4 regions of the Paenibacillus sp. FSL R7-277 genome follow, and region 3 is predicted to be linked to each of the others. Evidence: riboswitches for the same ligand, from Rfam matches in the RefSeq annotation. Region 3 holds a riboswitch; each other region holds the start of a gene.
What was found. A riboswitch is a leader RNA that binds a small molecule or an ion and turns the genes downstream of it on or off. The one in region 3 is predicted to bind cyclic di-AMP.
Positions count from the first base shown of each region.

Region 1: linked by a shared signal. The riboswitch ahead of C173_RS16735 (APC family permease) and the one ahead of C173_RS28445 (hypothetical protein) in region 3 are both predicted to bind cyclic di-AMP.
Region 2: linked by a shared signal. The riboswitch ahead of C173_RS09835 (C40 family peptidase) and the one ahead of C173_RS28445 (hypothetical protein) in region 3 are both predicted to bind cyclic di-AMP.
Region 4: linked by a shared signal. The riboswitch ahead of C173_RS32845 (alpha/beta fold hydrolase) and the one ahead of C173_RS28445 (hypothetical protein) in region 3 are both predicted to bind cyclic di-AMP.

Region 1 is NZ_ASPX01000054.1:113,205-117,982, forward strand. It holds gene C173_RS16720 (sensor histidine kinase) at 1-531, shown strand, start outside; gene C173_RS16725 (DsbA family protein) at 625-1,383, shown strand; gene C173_RS16730 (disulfide oxidoreductase) at 1,380-1,814, shown strand; cyclic di-AMP (ydaO/yuaA leader) riboswitch at 2,041-2,200, shown strand; gene C173_RS16735 (APC family permease) at 2,329-4,146, shown strand; gene C173_RS16740 (ABC transporter substrate-binding protein) at 4,321-4,778, shown strand, end outside.
Region 2 is NZ_ASPX01000024.1:15,609-20,386, reverse strand. It holds gene C173_RS09850 (M1 family aminopeptidase) at 1-633, shown strand, start outside; gene C173_RS09845 (hypothetical protein) at 643-1,476, shown strand; cyclic di-AMP (ydaO/yuaA leader) riboswitch at 1,688-1,826, shown strand; gene C173_RS09840 (C40 family peptidase) at 1,884-2,312, shown strand; cyclic di-AMP (ydaO/yuaA leader) riboswitch at 2,701-2,843, shown strand; gene C173_RS09835 (C40 family peptidase) at 2,848-3,339, shown strand; gene C173_RS09830 (GNAT family N-acetyltransferase) at 3,579-4,064, shown strand; gene C173_RS09825 (c-type cytochrome) at 4,192-4,548, shown strand; gene C173_RS09820 (4a-hydroxytetrahydrobiopterin dehydratase) at 4,680-4,778, opposite strand, start outside.
Region 3 is NZ_ASPX01000115.1:97,988-102,765, forward strand. It holds gene C173_RS28440 (TetR/AcrR family transcriptional regulator) at 1-421, opposite strand, end outside; cyclic di-AMP (ydaO/yuaA leader) riboswitch at 992-1,174, shown strand; gene C173_RS28445 (hypothetical protein) at 1,509-2,063, shown strand; gene C173_RS28450 (flotillin family protein) at 2,082-3,512, shown strand; gene C173_RS28455 (alpha-galactosidase) at 3,646-4,778, opposite strand, start outside.
Region 4 is NZ_ASPX01000033.1:153,815-158,592, forward strand. It holds gene C173_RS11975 (TrkH family potassium uptake protein) at 1-1,104, opposite strand, end outside; gene C173_RS32845 (alpha/beta fold hydrolase) at 1,116-1,931, opposite strand; cyclic di-AMP (ydaO/yuaA leader) riboswitch at 1,939-2,072, opposite strand; gene mnhG (monovalent cation/H(+) antiporter subunit G) at 2,071-2,430, opposite strand; gene C173_RS11990 (Na(+)/H(+) antiporter subunit F1) at 2,420-2,713, opposite strand; gene C173_RS11995 (Na+/H+ antiporter subunit E) at 2,713-3,195, opposite strand; gene C173_RS12000 (Na+/H+ antiporter subunit D) at 3,201-4,676, opposite strand; gene C173_RS12005 (Na(+)/H(+) antiporter subunit C) at 4,673-4,778, opposite strand, start outside.

The DNA of each region.
Region 1 (4,778 bases), on a different contig from region 3:
GCGCTGCTCCAGGGCTGTATGGACCTGTTCATGGTGAGCACACAAGACAAGCCGTTATCTCTGGAGCTTCTGATCGAGGAGGGGCTTCCCGACAAGTTCACCGGGGATGCTGCGCGTATCCGCCAGATTCTGATCAATCTGATCGGCAATGCGGTGAAATTCACGCCATCCGGCACGGTAACGGTTAAGGTGGAGTCCTATGGCGTCAGGGAGACCGCTCAGGCGCTGCAATTCATGGTGCGCGACACTGGCATCGGCATCTCACCGGATAAGCTGCAGCTGCTGTTCCAGTCCTTCTCCCAGGTGGACGGGTCGCATACCCGTAAGTACCCCGGCACGGGTCTGGGCCTTGCGATCTGCAAGAAGCTTGTAGACCTGATGCAAGGAGAGATCTGGGCAGAACCGGCAGAAGGGGGCGGCACACAATTCTTCTTCAGAATTAAGCTGCAGTCGCAGGAGCATTCCCCGGAGGTGTTTTTCGGCAAGGATACAGGGGAAGGGGAGTCAGCAGAGGAGAATGAAGCCGTATAAGACAGCGATTGCCAACAAGAGAGTTAACATTATATAATTTGAAAGTAACTATTCTTTTATCACGATAGTCCTGAGGACGGAAAGGAACTCTCTTTGAGCAAAACAAAAAAGAACAATGTCACGGCTCCCCAGATGAGCAAGCAGGAGAAGCGCAGGGCAGAGCAGGAGCAGCAGAAGCAGAAAACGAGAATTCTGATCGTGAGTACGGTGGCCATCGTTATTATTATTTTTGTAGGCTTATTCATGCTTGCTTCCAAGGACTCTTCGCCTGCCGGCACAGACAGCACGCCGGTTGCCTTCAATTACAGTGAAATGATGCGGCTTGGCAAGGAGGATGCTCCGGTCAAAATAGTGGAATTCGGCGACTTCAAATGTCCGGCTTGCGCCCAGTTCACCGGTGTCATCAAGCCGCAGATCGTTCAGGGCTATGTAGATCAGAATAAAGCAGCCTTCTATTTCGTGAATCTGGCCTTCATCGGCAAGGATTCGAGAACGGCCTCCCTGGCAGCCCTATCGGTGTATCATCAGAACCAGGAAGCGTTCTGGAAGTACTTCGATGCGATCTATGCCAATCAGGGGAATGAAGAGGAGGAATGGGCTACGCCTGACTTCATGGTGAGTCTCGCCAAGCAGCTGGAACTGCCGGTGGATTATGATCTGCTGCGCAAGGATATTGATGACCGCACCTATGAGAAGGAGCTGGACCGGGATATTCAGCTTGGCTCCGATACGGGCGTAACGAATACGCCATCCTTGTACGTGAACGGCATCAAGGTGAAGGAGCCTTTCAATATGGAGGCGATTGACGCCCAGATTCAGGCAGCAGCAGCGGGAGCAGGGGCCGCCCAATGACCGCCTTCACTGCCTTCTGCCGGCGTAACTGTCTCTACTTGGCCTGGTTCGTCTGTGTGGTTGCTGTAGCGGGAAGCCTGTATCTCAGTGAGGTCCTGCATTACGAGCCCTGCAAGCTGTGCTGGTTCCAGCGGATCTTCATGTACCCGCAGCTGTTCCTGCTGGGGATCGCCACCTACCGGGCGGACAAGCGGATCATTCCTTACGTGCTTCCCCTTAGTCTGATCGGCGGCAGCATCTCTATTTATCATTATGCGGAGCAGAAAATTCCGGCGCTCAGCAAGGTGCTTCCCTGTACCATCGGCGTACCGTGCAACAAGGATTATCTGAACTGGTTCGGATTTATAACGATCCCTCTGCTTGCACTTATAGCCTTTGCCTTAATCTCCATTCTGCTCTGGACAGGACGCAAAGAGGAGCCGGCAGAGTAAGAAGCTGACGGGCAGAAGGAAGAGAAGAGAATACCCTTAATTTTAGTAAAAAATAATAGGCAAAAACCCTGTAAAATCACGTGTTAAAGGGATAATGAAAGAGAATGAAAGATCAAGACATACCGGATGATGGATTTGGTTGTTTTGAGTGCTTTTCATTCTTTTTTCATTTGTTTCCACGCTTTACGGAAGACGTGTTGTAGCTTAATATTAGTCCTTGTGAGAAGTTGAATATGCGCTGAATTTTCCGGAAGGAAAAACGGGGGAACCACACTTTGGCCAAGGCCAAAAGGGGTGAATCGGAGCAGGCTACCTGACCTGTAACCGTAGGGCTACCACAGTCCGAATCCGCCAGCTAACCTCGTAAGCCACAAGTGGGATAATGACCATGCACACTAAGGCATGCGGATCATTTCCGTATGCTTATTTTGGTGCCTGCATTTATGAAATCCACTTATGAAAACAGCGCAGGGAAACCCGTTTCAACTTAACCAAGAGAGGAACTGTTACTACAATGGTAAGCAAGGTAAAACGACTATTGATCGGGCGTCCGATGAAGTCGAACGAACTCGATCATGAAAAGTTATCCAAGGTGAAAGCACTGGCTGTCCTGTCTTCTGATGCGCTCTCGTCTGTAGCCTACGGAACAGAACAAATTCTGATTGTACTGGTGGCCGCCGGGTTCACCGCTATCTGGTACTCTTTGCCAATTGCATTAGCCGTATTGGGCCTGCTGGCCATTCTGATTCTATCCTACCGGCAGACGATATTTGCTTATCCGCAGGGCGGTGGTGCTTATATTGTAGCCAAAACCAACCTCGGGGTTCATACCGGCTTACTGGCCGGCGGCTCTCTTCTGGTGGATTACATTCTGACGGTGGCGGTAAGCGCCTCGGCGGGGACGGATGCGATCACTTCAGCTTTTCCAAATCTCCATAATCATACTGTCCTCATAGCGGTATCTGTTATCGTGCTCTTAACAATTGTTAACCTGCGGGGAGTGACCGAATCGGCCTCCTTCATCGCTATCCCGGTCTATCTGTTCGTTGTTTCCATCTTCGTGCTCATCATCTCGGGGGTCTTCAAATATATGACCGGCGGCGCCCATGCCCATGTTCCTGAGATTGGCTCGGCGGTATCGAACGTGAGTATGTTCCTGCTGCTGAAGGCCTTCAGCTCCGGCTGTTCGGCTCTGACCGGGGTAGAAGCGGTCTCCAATGCTATTCCTAACTTCAAAGCGCCCGCGGAGAAAAATGCAGCCAAAACGCTGATGCTCATGGGCCTCATTCTCGGGGTAATGTTCACAGGTATTACGCTGCTCGCTTACTGGTACGGTATCATGCCTGATGAGAAGGCTACCGTGGTCTCACAGATTACCGAGTCTACCTTCGGCCGTGGCGGACTGTACTTCTTCATTCAGGGGATTACGGCGGTTATCCTGTTCCTGGCAGCCAATACGGCTTACTCGGCCTTCCCGCTGCTGGCGTTCATGTTCGCCAAAGATAAATATCTGCCCCATGCCTTCATGGTGCGCGGCGACCGGCTGGGCTTCTCCAACGGTATTATTTTCCTCGGTATCATGTCGGCTGTGCTGGTGGCGGCGTTTCACGGGAATACGGAAGGACTCATTCCATTATATGCAGTAGGGGTATTCATTCCGTTCACGCTGTCGCAGCTGGGCATGATGGTCCAATGGTACAGAACGAAGCCGAAAGGCTGGCAGAGCAAGTTCGCCGTCAATACGGTGGGGATGCTCACTACATTAACGATCACCCTGATTTTCATAATCACTAAATTCTCCAGCGTGTGGATGGCCTTCATCTTCCTGCCGGCTGTTATCATCGTGTTCCACCGGATTCACCGCCATTATATGAATATTGCCGATCAGCTGCGGATCTGTCCGGCTACCGATAAGCCTTGTATCAAAGGAAGCACCGTAGTCGTTCCGGTCGCCGGTGTGACTCGCGCTGTACTGCATTCGATCAGCTATGCGAAGTCATTGACAGATAATGTGGTCGCTGTATATGTAGGCTTCGATGAAGAAGAGATTCACAAGATGGAGCAGAAGTGGGAGGAGTGGAACCCCGGCGTACGCCTGATCGTCCTGCGCTCCCGCTACCGCAGCATTATCCGCCCGCTGGTGAAGTTCATCGATACAGTAGAGTGGAAGACCTCTTCAACGGATCATATTACCGTCCTGATTCCGCAATTCGTGACCAAGCACTGGTGGCAGGCGGTGCTGCATAATCAGACCAGCTTGTTCATCCGCTCTTATCTGATGAATCAGAAGGACATTGTCATCGCCACGGTTCCTTTCCATCTGCATAAATAATATAGAAGATTATTGGAAGACGGCTGTTTCTGCTTAATGCGGAGACGGCCGTTTTTACGTTATTATAAGTTATTGGTTGACATAGAGAATGAGAATCAATATCATCAGTATAGACAAGATAAAGGTAACAGAGCTTTTGCCAATCATGAGGGTAACATACAGGAGGGGTATTCAATGTTTTCGTTCAACCTGCAAGGATCAAGAAGCGGGAAGCTGGCGGTGGCCGGACTTATGACTACAACACTGCTGCTGTCCGCTTGCGGAAATAATAATAGCAACGCAGGCAGTAACGGTGGAGCAGGCACCACACCTGCGGCAACTGCAGAAGCGACTGCGGAGGCCACTGCGGTACCTACAGCAACTGCTGCACCCGCTGTGGAGAAGACCGTAACGGATGCAATGGGACATAAGGTGACCGTTCCCGCTAATCCGCAGCGTGTAATTGCTTCTTATCTGGAGGATTATCTGGTAGCACTCGGTGTGACTCCGGTTGCCCAGTGGTCTACGAAGAACGGTACTCAGGCTTACCTCGCTGCTGAGCTTAAGGATGTTCCGCCGATCAGCTATGACCTGCCGCTTGAAGCGGTCACCAGCTTCACGCCGGATTTCCACATCGTCCAGTCGGAGGGCTC
Region 2 (4,778 bases), on a different contig from region 3:
CAGCCGCTTAAGCTGGAGACCTGGAAATACACCGGTGATGACGCCTACACGCGCAATGTATACATCCGGGGCAAGCTGGTGCTGAAGGATATCGAACGCATCGCCGGGACCAAGAATATGGACGCCATCCTCGCCGCCTATGCCCGCAAATACCGCTTCCAGCATCCGACCACCGCCGACTTCCAGAAGGTTGTGGAGAAAGTGACCAAGCAATCCTGGCAGACGTATTTTGAGCGGTATGTCTATAGCGGGGGGGCACCCGACTTCGCAGTTGACGATATCAGGCTCACCGTCAGACGGGACAACAGTGACGGCGGGGGGAGCCGCTATAGCGCTGTGGTTGATGTAAGCAATAAGGGCAGCCTGTACCCCGATGTTCCCGTGAAATTCACCTTCGCAGACGGGTACACGGTGCAGCAATACTGGAATGGCGAGGGTAAGGCTACTTCCTTTGAGTTAGCGTATAAAGCGCCGCTGGTCTCCGCAGAGATCGATCCGGGGCATTCCATTCTGCTGGAGAGCAGGCATCTTAATAATTTCAGAATGGCGGAGCTTGAGCCGCGTACACTCTCCCGCTGGACGCTTAGTGCATCAACTCTGCTTGAAACCCTGCTCGGAACTCTTGTCTGGTGAGGTGAAGGAATGGTGAAAAGTTCAATTGCCCGCGGTTGGATCAGCATGAAAGAGCAATTCTATATATTGATTCTGCTATTTATCTACCGGCTGTTCTGGGGATATTTCCTGTACAAATTCATTAAAAGCGCGGTTGTCCCCGTCCTGCTCCGCTACCCGGATGCGAATGCCGGCGGCAGCGGAATAGGCAGGCTGCTGTATTATATCGAGGGGCAGACCGCGCTGCGCACCGACCCCGCCGTCCAGCACTGGCTGTGGATGCTGCTTGCGCTGACAGTGCTAAGGCTGCTGGTGACTCCCTTTATCCGTGCAGGGCTGCTGCACGAGCTTCACCAGGAGCGCGACGGAGCGCGGGGACTGTTCTTTTTTCCCGGAATGAGAAAATATGGGCTGCCGGTGCTGGTGTTCAGCCTCATCGAATGGGCGCTAACCCTCCTGCCGCTCTATTGGCTGCTTCCGCGTATGTACCGTCATCTGCTCAGCGGCGTTCTCGATGTCCAGCTTCTGCTGAAGCTGGTGCCTTATGTGCTGGGCTGGCTGCTCTATCTCTTCCTTGTCCGCAAGCTTCTGCTCTATATGCAATTCGGCTATACCGCCGGTACCGGCATGTTCTCCTCACTGCTGATCTGCCTGAAGATGCTGATGCCTTCGATCGGTATATCCATCGTTCTGGGGGCGGGAAGCCTGGCCGTAATTCTGCTCTGCAGCGCCTCTGCTCTGTTCTATCCCGGATTGCCGGCCCTTATGCTCCGCCAGGCAGCTCCGCTGCCCTCCACGCTGTTCGATATGTGGGGAATCGCTGCCCAGTACCACCTTTGGTCCAGTAAATCATTTCCACAATAATAAGCTGCTGAAGCGGCATACTAAAGAGAGTCACAGCCCCTTATCAGGGAGCAGGACTCTTTTTTGCTTGAACAGAGGACAAAAGCATTTGCAAAAGGGGAAATCCTCTGATACAATGATGGCTGTACCAGTAGTAACAAAGTTGTAATCTTTCAAGCAAAATATTCCGTAACTCTTGCAATTTAAGCAATACCGATAAGTCACTGTTCTGGTGCATAAAACGCCGAATTCCCTGCACCGGGAAGTGGGGGAACCATATTTTGGGTGAATTGATCTCGCTTTAGAGGGGTCATAGGGGAACCTTCTACCGAATCCTTAAGCTAACCTCGCAGGCCCTGGAAGGAGTACATCTTTTGATTAGTCAGAATTTCAAGAAAAAATGCACCGCAGCAGCGCTGGGTCTTGTGATGGTATTCACACTCGGAGCGGGCAGTGCCTTCGCAGATTCCAAAATGGATACTGTGATTTCAAAAACCATTGGAACGTCGTATAAAACCGGGGGTACAACCACCAGCGGCTTCGACTGTTCCGGATTTACCAAGTATGTGTTCAAGAATGTCGGGCTTACCTTGCCCCGTACCTCCAAAGCACAGTTCAAAGTTGGAACAAGTGTATCCAAGAGCAATCTGCGTTCCGGTGATCTCGTGTTCTTCAATACCCTGGGTAACGGAGTGTCCCATGTCGGTATTTATGTTGGAAACGGGAAGTTCGCACAGTCCTCAAGTTCACGTGGTGTAACCATCAGTTCGATGAGCCAGTCCTACTGGGCCAACCGCTACGTTGGCGCCAAACGAGTAATGAGCACAACAGCCTACCAAGCTGTCGCTTACGATTGACCCCTTGAAGCATACCCCGAATATTTCAGCCTCTAACAACTAAATGTAACTTATACGAGCCCGGGATGATTATTGCCGTAATCATTTCCGGGTTTTTCCTTTTCCTTATTCTACCTTTTACACCGAATTCGCAGCCTTGAAACAGCATTTTTTTGCAAAAACAAAGAAATAATCATATAAATTAACCCCTGCGCATAGATATGAGTCTTTGGAAAGGGCTATAACTCTAAAAAACAGCAAAAAAGATGCATTAATATGTTATAAGTGATTGCCAAGTGCCGAAGTCTTTGTTACAATTATCGCAGTGAGTTTTTAGTAACATTTTTGTAATTATTGAATCGCTTTTAACAAAGGTTTTGTCATGTATTGAATGAACCGCTAATCCTAATCAACAGTCGTGCCGAGTTCCCTAATGAATTAGGGAAACGGGGGAACCACTTTGGGTGAATTGACCTCCTATTCTAAGAGGGGTCATAGGGGACCTTCAACCGAACCCTTAAGCTAACCTCGTAGGCATTGGAAGGGGTATTTACTTTTGAAGAAGAAGCTAGCAGCCGCAGTACTAAGCTTGTCCATTATCTTCACCATCGGAGCAGGAAGCGCTTTCGCGGATTCCAAAATGGATAAAGTGATCGACAAAGCCATCGGAACCAAATACGTGTCCGGCGGTACATCAACTAACGGGTTTGATTGCTCCGGATTTACAATGTATGTTTTTGATAAGATCGGCATTAACCTGCCCCATCAATCCGGCTCCCAGTATCAGATGGGCACTGCCGTGTCCCGTGACGAGATGAGACCAGGCGACCTTGTATTCTTCAATACAAGCGGTAAGGGCATATCCCATGTAGGTATTTATGTTGGTGACGGCGAATTCGCCCATGCCTCTTCCTCACGTGGTGTAACCATCAGTTCGCTGAGTGACAGCTATTACGTCAACCGCTACGTTGGCGCCAAGCGAATCATGAGTACAGATGCCTACAAGACTGTAGCTTCGGATTCCCAAGACAACGATGATGTACAATAATCCTTTGTAACCTAACGCTCTTTTCCGAGATTTTTGCCGAAATCTTGGAGAAGGGCTTTTTTTGTCTATAAAATTACTTACCCCTCTCTATATTTGTAAAACACTGATTCTGCGCTTTCGGAAAATATATTTTGGCGTTTGTCAAGTTCCTGCATTTCCGCAAGGAAATTGCGTCGAAACTCGCTGTTTTTGTATATAATTATATTGAATTTATTTCCCCTGGAAGGAGGCCTCGCCTAATGATTAGCTCCCCGCTAACCTTTTACGTGGTGCCTATGGAGCCGCAGCATGCCGCTGAGATCTGTGAGTGGAGCTACAAGCCGCCGTATAATATTTACGGCTGGATGTCCTGGGAGCAGATGCAGGCGCTGGGCGTGGAGTTCGGAGACCCGCAGCTGCGAAGTAGGCAATATGTATCGGTTGTGAATGGAGAGGGGGATCTGTGCGGCTTCGCCCAGCTCTTTCCGATGGAGGGGGTAGTCCGGCTTGGTGTCGGAATGCGGCCCGAGCTGTGCGGCCATGGAATGGGGCATCTGTTCATGAAGGCTATTGTGCAGGCAGCACGGTCGCGTTACCCGGAATGTGAGATCGACCTGGAGGTGCTGACCTGGAACCAGCGCGCCATCCGCGCCTACCAGAAATGCGGGTTCACCATAACGGATACCTATGAACGCCGCACTCCGACCGGTAATAAGCCTTTTTATTGCATGGTCTATGAGGAATAGCACCGGAGACAAGAGAGTTTTGCAAAAAATGGATCATTTGTGTTCATTTTTTTGACACACATACTATGATAACGCTTCACCATCCGCTATAATGGAGACAGCAGCTTACATGGAGGGACGGATGCAGATGCAGAAATGGATCATGAGCGGTTTGTTTTTTGCCGCCTGTGCCTTTGCAGTAATCTTAATGTTTACCCTACCCGGTAAATCCGAGGTGGCGGAGCAGAACAAGCCGACCATGCCGGAGGTTGTGCTGGACGCTGCGGGCGCAGAAGCCACAGTGAAGGCCAATTGTATCTCCTGCCACGGAGACCAGCTTCAGGGCGGGGCGGGACCCAGCCTGCAGCAGGAAGGCGCTTCGCATGACGCAGCTCAGATCTTCAGCATAGTCACCAAGGGCCGCGGACAGATGCCTCCCTTCAAAGACAGGCTGGCCCCTGAAGAGATTGCGAATGTAGCCCTATGGCTGGCCGAGAAGAAATAATCCGCAACCTGTACTCACACCATGCTCCTCATTTTAAATGTATAATGCCCGTGACGAGGATAACGAACGATCCTTGCACGGGCATTTCTATTAATTAGATATTCCTGTTGTCTCCATAGGGGCCTTGTCCTCTAGCGGGTCTTCTCGAATGCCTCATTAAATTCATGCGCCTGGCGGAGATCAAGCTTCTCCACATCTGCAGCCAGCCGCAGAACAACCGTCTTGTAATC
Region 3 (4,778 bases):
GTGTCTCCTGGGCGGTGATCTGCAAATGCCGGAAGACATTGAGAATGTAAGGCTCCAGGGACGGATATTGATTAGCCAGGGAGACGAACTGCCGCAGCTTATGCAGGAACTCCGAGGTGAATTGCAGCTTCAGCAGATTGTACAGGGCATCGAGCGGTGTAGCATCCGACGGCAGAGCAGCCAGCGGGTTATTCTCTTTCTCTTGGACAGCAATAATGCCAATGAAATAGGCGGCGACTGCCTCCTCCTTACAGGAGAAGTAATTCGCAAAAGTCCGCCGGGAATATCCAGCCTTCTGAACAACATCATCCACAATGAAGCCATCCATGCCATGCTCAAGCGCAAGCTCGAAGGCCGCTACGGCTAAGGCATAGGCGGTGGCTTCTTTTTTTTTGTCCCGCAGATTCAGTTTGGAATTCAAAAGTAAATGTTCCTCCTTTCCCTGAAATCTATAAGCTCTATAGAATCTATAGGTTCTATTATTGCTCAAAGGGAAAGATTGCACAATGAGCATCGAGTGACGGAAATGTGAATATTTTAAATTTGGAGTAATGGACTGAGAAAGAAAGGTGGGGGGAGGAGATTAAGTTAGGAGGGCGTGGGGAAGGGAGTGGGAAGTAAGTGAGTAAATGAGGAGTGAGAGCTAGAGTGGGAGTAAGTGAAGGAGAGTAAGTGAGTAAGTGAGTAGATGAGTGAGTAGATGAGTGAGTAGGTAAGTGAGAGTTAGTGTGGGAGTAAGAGTAGGGGAATAAGTGAGTATGAGAGTGGGAGGGGATTAGGTGAGCAAATGAGCAGTACGTGAGAGGAAGAGTAACATGGGTGTAAACAGACGATAGCGCGAGCAAATCCCCGGGCGGATAAGAGTAGAGCTGAAGAATGCGCCTTCATTCACGAAGGGACAGCATTATTGACTTCTTTTGTCATCCGTGAGGTTTTACATTAAATGGCTGCAGGCGTAAGATTCAATCAACAACCGAATGAAATGACACTGTTCTTGAAATGGCTGAATTCCGTAACGGGAACGGGGGAACCAACTGGTGCAGGTGGCTTAAGGATAGGCTGCTGAGTACCCGGGGTGAATCCTTGCCAGTGTGCTACTATGGCTCTGGTGAGGTAGGGCAATCTCGCTGCCCGAATCCGTCAGCTAACCCCGTAAGCCTCGAAGAGAGAGGATGAGCGCCATGATCGAGTAACCGACCACGGAGAGCCCTGCTGCTGCTGTGGTCTTTTTGCTGTGTAGGGAAGGGGATTAATCCCACTGAATGCCCTGAAAATGGGCTGGATGCAGAAATGAAGAGCACAAGTGCCCTTGAATCCAATTGCGCCTCTGCCATACACAACCAAGCAGCCTAAAGTGGAAATTAGGGGCAATAGTGACAGGTGGAAGCACAATTTAATCTTATAACAACACTGATTAGTCATTTATATGCCGCAATAGTCTTTTTATGTACCACATTAGTCAGTTTCCGCATCGCCACTACAGTCAGTTTTCTTATAGCCATATTACATTGAAAGGAGGGGTTCCCATCGCTACTGTATTTATCGTCTGCTTCTGGGTTGGCCTCGTGCTTATCCTAAGCGGCAGCATTCATGGGCACGGTCTGGTAGGCCACCTGCATGTAGGGGGAGGGGATGCTGGGGGGCCGGGCTTTCTCCCGATTCTTCCGCTGATGGTGTTTGTCACCGTCTGGGGCGGCACGGGGTATATGCTTGTCAAGTACAGCGGGATGCAGCTGCTCACCGTGGTACTGGTCTGTACCTTGATCGCCCTGCTGCCGGGCATCCTGCTCTACACGGTACTGGCCCGGGTGATGACCCGGTATGACAGCAGTATGAGTGAACTCGATTATGATCCGGCAGGCCAGCTCGGCTATATCAGCATCGCCGCAGCGGATGGGGCCGTGGGAGAGATGAAGTATGTGCTGCACGGGACCATGCGCTCCATCGGCGTGCGGGCCGAATCCGGTCAGTCGCTATTGCGGGGCGATCGGGTGATTATTGTGAAGACGGATAAGGGGATCGCAGCGGTCACTTTGTTCGAGAGGGAAATGGAACAAAACTAACGGGGAGTGTCGGAGCAAATGTTAATTTTATATGTAACCGGAGCTATTGTTGTTGTGATTCTGCTGGCGTTAACCAGTATTGTGACCGCGTATAAAAAGGTTCCGCCCAATCAGGCCATGATCGTATACGGTCTCGGCGGCAAAAGAGTGGTTCAGGGCGGAGGGACATTCGTCATCCCCGGCTTCCAGAACAATAAAACCATCTCCATGATGCTGATGAGCTTCGATGTGATCCCGGCGCAGGCCATGTTTTCCCGCCAGGGCATCAAGCTGAACCTGGAGGCGGTCGCCCAGATTAAGATCAAAAGCGATCCAACCGCTATTCTCACAGCCAGCGAGCAGTTCATTGACCGGCCGGAGGAAGACCGCGAGACGATTATTCTGCATTCGGTGGAAGGCCATCTGCGCGGCTTGATCGGGCAGCTCAGTGTAGAATCTATACTCAAGACCCCAGACGAAATCAACAGCAAGATGCGGGAGACCTGCTCAGAGGATCTCGACAAGATGGGGCTGGAGGTCGTCAGCTTCACCATCAAGAAAATTACCGACGACAAAGGGTACATCGACAATATGGGGGTGCCTGAGATTGAGCGGATTCGCCGTGATGCCAGCATCGCCAAGGCTGAAGCCGAACGCGATATTCAGATCAAGCAGGCCGAGGCGGAGAAGGAATCCTCCATTGCCAAAGCCAATGCGCATCAGGCGACGATTGAAGCAGGAACCGCTGCCCGTGCGAAGGAATCGCTGTTCGAGAAGGAGCTGAACATTAAGCAGGCGGACTTCAAGCTGGAGACCGAGGTGAAGAAGGCACAGGCGGATCTGGCGTACGAATTGCAGCAGAATAAGATCAAGCAGTCGCTGGTTACCGAACAGGTCAAAATCACTCAAATGGAGGCCGAAGCCAACCGCACAGTCCGGGAGATCGAGGTCGAGCTGAGACAGCGGGAGCTGGAGGCGACAGTGATCAAGCCGGCCCAGGCAGAGAATCAAGCAACGATCATGAGAGCGGAAGCCGCCAAGCAGCGGCAGATTCTGGAGGCGGAAGCCGAAGCCGCTACGACGACCAAGCGCGGACTGGCAACAGCGGAGGCGGAATTGGCAAAAGGGAAGGCGAATGCGGAGATCGTCCAGCTCGCCGGAGCGGCGGAAGCGGGAGCGCTGCAGAAGAAGGCTGAGGCGTACAAACAGTTCACTCAAGCCGCCCTGACCGTGGAATTCCTGAAAATCCTGCCCGAGCTGGCTGAGAAAATCGCCTCCCCGCTGGCCAAGGTAGATAAGATCACCGTCATCTCCCAGGACGGGGCTTCCTCAGGCGTGAACAAGATTACGGGTGATATCGCCAAAATCATGGCCCAGGTTCCAGAGCTGACCCAGACACTTACCGGCATGAACGTGACTGAGGCGCTCAGCGGGTTACTTGGCCGGGACAAGGAGCATGGACAGGAGTAGAAGAGGAGTAGGGGAGGAAGTAAGTAGTTAATGAAACGGCAGCAAGCCCCTTCCTGACTGCATCTCTCCACAAAAAAACAGGCGTCAATCTCCAAAAGGAGGCTGACGCCTGTGGTATGTCTGAAGCTGTAGATCAGCGCTGCACCGCTCTCAGGCGGTAGGTGCAGCTGGCGTAATCCCCGCGCAGGTCGGAGACCACAAGACCGATACGCATCAGGCGGTCACCGCCCAGCGGTGTGCCGTCAAAGGCGGGCTGGAATGGAGCGGAGCTGACGCCATCTGCAGGTGCAGAGGCTTCTGCGCCGCCGTGGACATGCCCGTTGCTGCCTTTTGCCCCCGTCTCAATGACATAATCCAGCTCGGGATTGAGTCCTTTGAGCGTAAGGCGCGAGATCGGAGGATTCGGTATGGCCAGCACGCGGAAATAAGCGACGAAGGCTTCGGTCTTGTCCTCGCTGACGAACATCCAGGCGGTGTCGCCACTACCCTCGAACGGACTCAGCAGACGGTACATATCCCCTTGCTGCACCAGTGTGCGGATCTCCTTGTACTGGGCAATCTGCCGGGTAGCCAGGTCCTTCTCCGCTTCGGTGAACTTTGTGAGGTCCAGCTCATAACCGAAGTTGCCGCTCATCGCCACATCCCCGCGTGTAGCTAGGGTGGTGATGCGGTCTACCTGATGGTTCGGAACATCAGACACATGTGCGCCCATGCTGCTGGCCGGATAGACAATACTGGTGCCATATTGAATCGCTAGGCGTTCTACCGCATCGGTGTTGTCACTGGTCCAGGTCTGCGGCATATAGAACAGGATTCCCGGATCGAACCGGCCGCCGCCGCCGGAGCAGCTCTCGAACAGAATGTCCGGGAAGCGCGAGGTCAGGCGCTCCAGCAAATTGTACAGCCCCAGCATATAGCGGTGGGCTGTTTCTTTTTGCCGCTCAGGGCTGGCTTTGGCAGAAGCTATCTCGGTCTTATTACGGTTCATGTCCCACTTGATATAGCGAATCGGGGCACTGGAAAAGACCGCGCTTAATGTCTCATACAGATAGTCGCAGACTTCTGGACGGGAGAGGTCCAGGATTAGCTGGTTGCGGCCTTCCGTGCGGCGGCGTCCTGCGGCATGCAGGCACCAGTCCGGGTGCTTGCGGTACAGCTCACTGTCCGGCGAGACCATCTCCGGCTCCACCCATAGACCGAACTGTACGCCTTCCTTGTTGACCCGGCCGGCCAGATCCGCCAGACCTTCAGGCAGCTTGCGGCGGT
Region 4 (4,778 bases), on a different contig from region 3:
GCCCAGGGATATGGTCATTACTGCCAGTGCCCTGAATATAATATCCTGGGAGATGCGTTTTCTAAGCAGTTGCACATCTTTTTTCCCCTTAATCGTTGCGACGATACTTAACATAAGTACAGCAAATGTGGTTGTTTTTATACCTCCTCCAGTCGATCCGGACGAAGCCCCTACAAACATCAGGAAAATCATAAAAAATTGTGTGGCCGGGAGCATTGCTCCAATATCGATGGAATTAAAGCCGGCTGTCCGGGTAACAACACCCTGAAAATATGCCGCCCAAGTTCTTTCACTCCAAGAGAGAGTATTGAATGTTTTTGTGTTAAAAAGTTCAATCGCAAAAATCACCAAAAACCCTGCCATACAAAGGAGTCCAGAAGTAATTAAAACTATTTTTGTATGAAAGGAAAGATCTCTCCATCTTCTTTTCCGGTACAGATCCAGAATCACCGTGAACCCAATCCCGCCGATGATAAACAAAAAAGAGATAACAATATTAACTAACGGGTCACCCACATAGCGGCTCAGACTGTCTGGCCATAATCCAAATCCGGCGTTATTGAAGGCAGACACTGAATGGAATATTCCATAATAAATGGACCTTGTTGTTCCTAGTTCATTTGCCCATCGAAGGGCCAACACTATAGCTCCAGTTGTCTCCACGATAAATGAAATGAGAAAGATACTGAGTGATAACCGCACGACTCCTTGTGTTGTTACAGAATTAGATGATTGCTGGATAAGCAGACGTTCTTTTAATCCAATCTTTTTCCCCATGATCACGGCGATCAAAACACTGAATGTCATAAATCCCAAACCGCCAATTTGAATCAGAAGTAGGATAATGACCTGTCCAAAATGAGAAAAATCGGTACCGGTATCAAGTACAACGAGTCCCGTTACACATACGGCTGAAGTTGAAGTAAACAGTGCTGCCAGCCACCCTATACTAAGTCCGCTGGACGAAGATATCGGCAAGACCAGCAGCACTGTACCAAGAAATATAGGGACTGCAAAACCGAGTAAAATGATTCTGGATGAGGTCAGTCTGAGATTTGTGATGAAGGATGAGATTTTGTTAAAGAACATATCATTGGCTCCCATTATAATTCAAGTTAGCTGCCAGCTGCCGCCCGCTGAAAACTATGCTGTTCCCTAAGATAATCCAGTAATATACGGTTGAAGAGCTGGGGTTGACACAGATGAGTCGGATACATCGCATCCTCAAGGATCGCCAGACGGGCAGACGGATACTTGCTGGCTGTTCTTTTCACCTGCTCCAGCGCCCATTCATTCTGATTCCCGGATACAACAAGAACAGGAATCTGCAGCCGTAATGCGAACCCGTAGCTGTCCGTTTGTCTAAGTGCCAGCCGCTGCTTAATTAATTCCGTTGTCCGTTCATGCACAAGCTCTTTCCTGAGAATATGATAAGCCGAGAGCCACTTATTGTAGGTGATGCGCAAGGAACGGACGAACATTTCGGCAGGAAGATAATGGGCCGCCCATGCGCAGACCTCAAAGATTCCTTTCATTTTACTGCCTCTCGCAGTGTAATCCTCCTGAAAATAACTGTCCACCAATACCATATTTATTATCCGTTCAGGGTACAGGTAGGCGAATTTCTGGGCGAGCACAGCACCACTGGAACAAGCTACGATAACAGCCTTCTCTACAGATAAAGCGTCCAATAACAGCTTCAAATCTTCACATTGTGTGTCTACGATCCGGCTGATCTCCACATCCATTTTACCCGATTGCCCGTTCCCTCTCAAATCGAATACGATCACTTTGGCACGCTTGCTGAAATAATCCGCTTGCGGCTCAAACAGATGATGAGAGGTCGAATAATCATGAATAAAAACAATGGGCAGACCGCTGCCCGACATCTCATAATACAGCGACGTTCCATTCACTTCAATATGCGGCATATACAGTGCATCCTCTCATGAACGCTTGCGGGGTTAGCTGCCGGATTCGGGCCTGAAAGTAGCCCTACTCGTTTTTCCCGAGATTCACCCCATGTAACCTGGTTCCCCCGCTTCCTATAAGGAATTCAGCGATTAACTATTATTTTACAGACGTTTCCTTGCTTTCTTCCCCCAGCACCTTCAGGTCATCCTGAACGCTTCCCTTCCATAAGGGCACTCCGGAACGGTAGGCAGCCCGGCCATTTAAGTGACCTGCTACCGGTGAAGTGATGAATACAAATACAATCGCCAGCAGAAGCTTGACATTAACCGTTCCGTCTTTGAACCAAAAGTACAGGAAACCTCCTGTCAGCAAACACAATACCCCGAAGGTTGCACTTTTGGTAGCCGCATGTGAACGCAGATAGACATCGGGCAGCCGGACTAAGCCGAAGGCACTTAAGCCGCAGAAGACTGCACCCATTACCACAAGAATAGAGCTAATCAGTTCACCTGTCATTGGGGTTCCCTCCATCCTCTATAACGGCTCCCCGTTCAATATATCTGGCCAGTGCCGTAGTACCAATAAACGTCAGAATTCCGATAACCAGAATGACTTCTATAAAATCCTGGGTATCCAGCAGCATACTGAAGACGGTGATCATAGCGAGTACATGAATGCCGATCGTATCGAGTGCGGCAACCCTGTCGGAGCGGGTTGGCCCTTTCAGGAGACGGAACAGGCAGGCCAGCATCGCCAGAGCCAGAATGATCATGGCCACGGTTAGCATAACTGGGATCATTAACGGGTCACCTCCCTGATCGCTCGTTCGAAGGTGCCTCTAATCTGCGTGACCAGCAGCTGTGCATCTTTAATATCAATAGCATGAATGTACAGCGTCTTGCCATCCTTCGACACATCAAGAGTCAGGGTTCCCGGTGTCAGACAAATCAGGCACGAGAGCAGTGTGACCTCCCAGGGCGTGGCCAAGGCAGTCTCATAAGCAAAGATACCGGGACGTATAGCCAGTTTTGGACGGATGATATGGCCAATGACCACGAAATTCGAGACCGTAAGTTCACGGGCAAAGATCAGCAGAAGCTTCAGTACAGCCCATATACGTATGAGATAGAAGGTCCGGGGCTGGGACCTGGATTTCCTAAATAACAGTAAAAGTCCGATGCCCAGCAGATAACCTACTAAGAAGCTTGAGCCAGAGCCATTGTTATTTATCGCCATCCACAGAAAGGCAATCAACAGATTAAACAGGAATTGTAAGGCCATATTCACTACTCCTTCATTATGGCTTCAATATAAAGCGCAGGTGAAGCCAGAACCTCGCCAGCCTGCGATACATAAGTATACACATACTCCGCTCCGATCCCCATTGCAATCACAAGCAGCAGCAGGCCGGCAGCCACAGCCGAAGCAACCTTCAAGCTCACCTTAGGCTGCTCTTCCTTGGGTTCATTTCCCCAGAAGGCCAGCCTGAACACCTTCATCAGGGAGAACAGCACCAGAAAGCTTGATCCCAGACCAATGAGGGACAGCGTCAGCATCCCCTCGGACAACGCTCCACGGAGGATCATAATTTTGCCGGCAAAACCGCTAAGCGGCGGAATCCCCACCAGGGCGAGCGCCAGAATAAAAAACATCCAGCCGAGGAGCGGATACTTTCTGATCATCCCGCCCATACTGCCTAGCCGGTCAGTTCCGGCTGCGGATATAATCATCCCGCCCAGAATAAACATAAGTCCCTTGGCCAGCATATCGTGCAGCAGATAGAAGACTGCCCCATTCATTGAATCTGCAGTCCCTGCAGCAAGCCCAAAGGCTACAAATCCAACGCTGATAATGACGTTATAATTCAGAATCCGCGGGATATCCCTATAAGCCACTGCCCCCATGCTGCCCAGGATCATGGTAGCAGCAGCCATCCAGGCGATCCAGTCATGAGTGAAGCCGGGATCGTTCACGAACAACAACGTGAAGGTGCGGATGATTGCATAGAGTCCTACTTTGGTCAGCAGGGCACCAAACAACGCTCTGACAGCCGCCGGAGGTGCACTGTAGGACCCTGGAAGCCAGAAGAACAGGAATAGTCCTGCCTTCAGGGAGAATACAATCAAGAACAAAACAGCAATCACATTAAGCACGCCGCCTTGTCCCGCTTCAGCGATACGCTGGGACAGGTGGGCCATGTTGAGCGTTCCTACCGCTGCATAGAGATAAGCTACCGCAGCTACGAACAGTGTCGAGGATACGATATTAATAAGCAGGTATTTTGACGTTTCTCTTAGCTGAAGCTTGGTCCCACCGAGTGAGATGAGCGCATAAGAAGAAATCAGCATGACCTCAAAAAAGACAAACAGGTTGAAAATATCCCCCGTAAGAAACGAGCCGTATACCCCGACCAGCAAAAACTGAAAGAACGTATAGTAATAGAACCGCTCCCGCTGCTCTCCAATACTGCTGAAGGAGTAGCACAGAATCGCAAAACTGACGATCGAAGCCATCGTTACCAGCAATACAGCAAACATATCACCCACAAAGACAATGCCATACGGAGGAGCCCAGCCCCCCATCTGCAGGGTCAGTATGCCCTCGGAGTGGACACGTGTAACCAGCAGCACCGCAATCAGAATGTTAAGCAGACCGCTGAGCGCACTAATCACGCGCTGAAGCCGGATCTTCTCTTTGAGAAAAATCAGGATGACAGCCGTAGCAAGCGGAATGAGAATCGGGAGCACCAATAGATTACTCATTCGTTGTCCTCCTTAATGCTGTCCATTTCATCAGTACCCCGCGTCTGATATGACCGGTATGCGAGTACGAAAAAGAAGGCTGTGACCCCAAAGCTGATGACA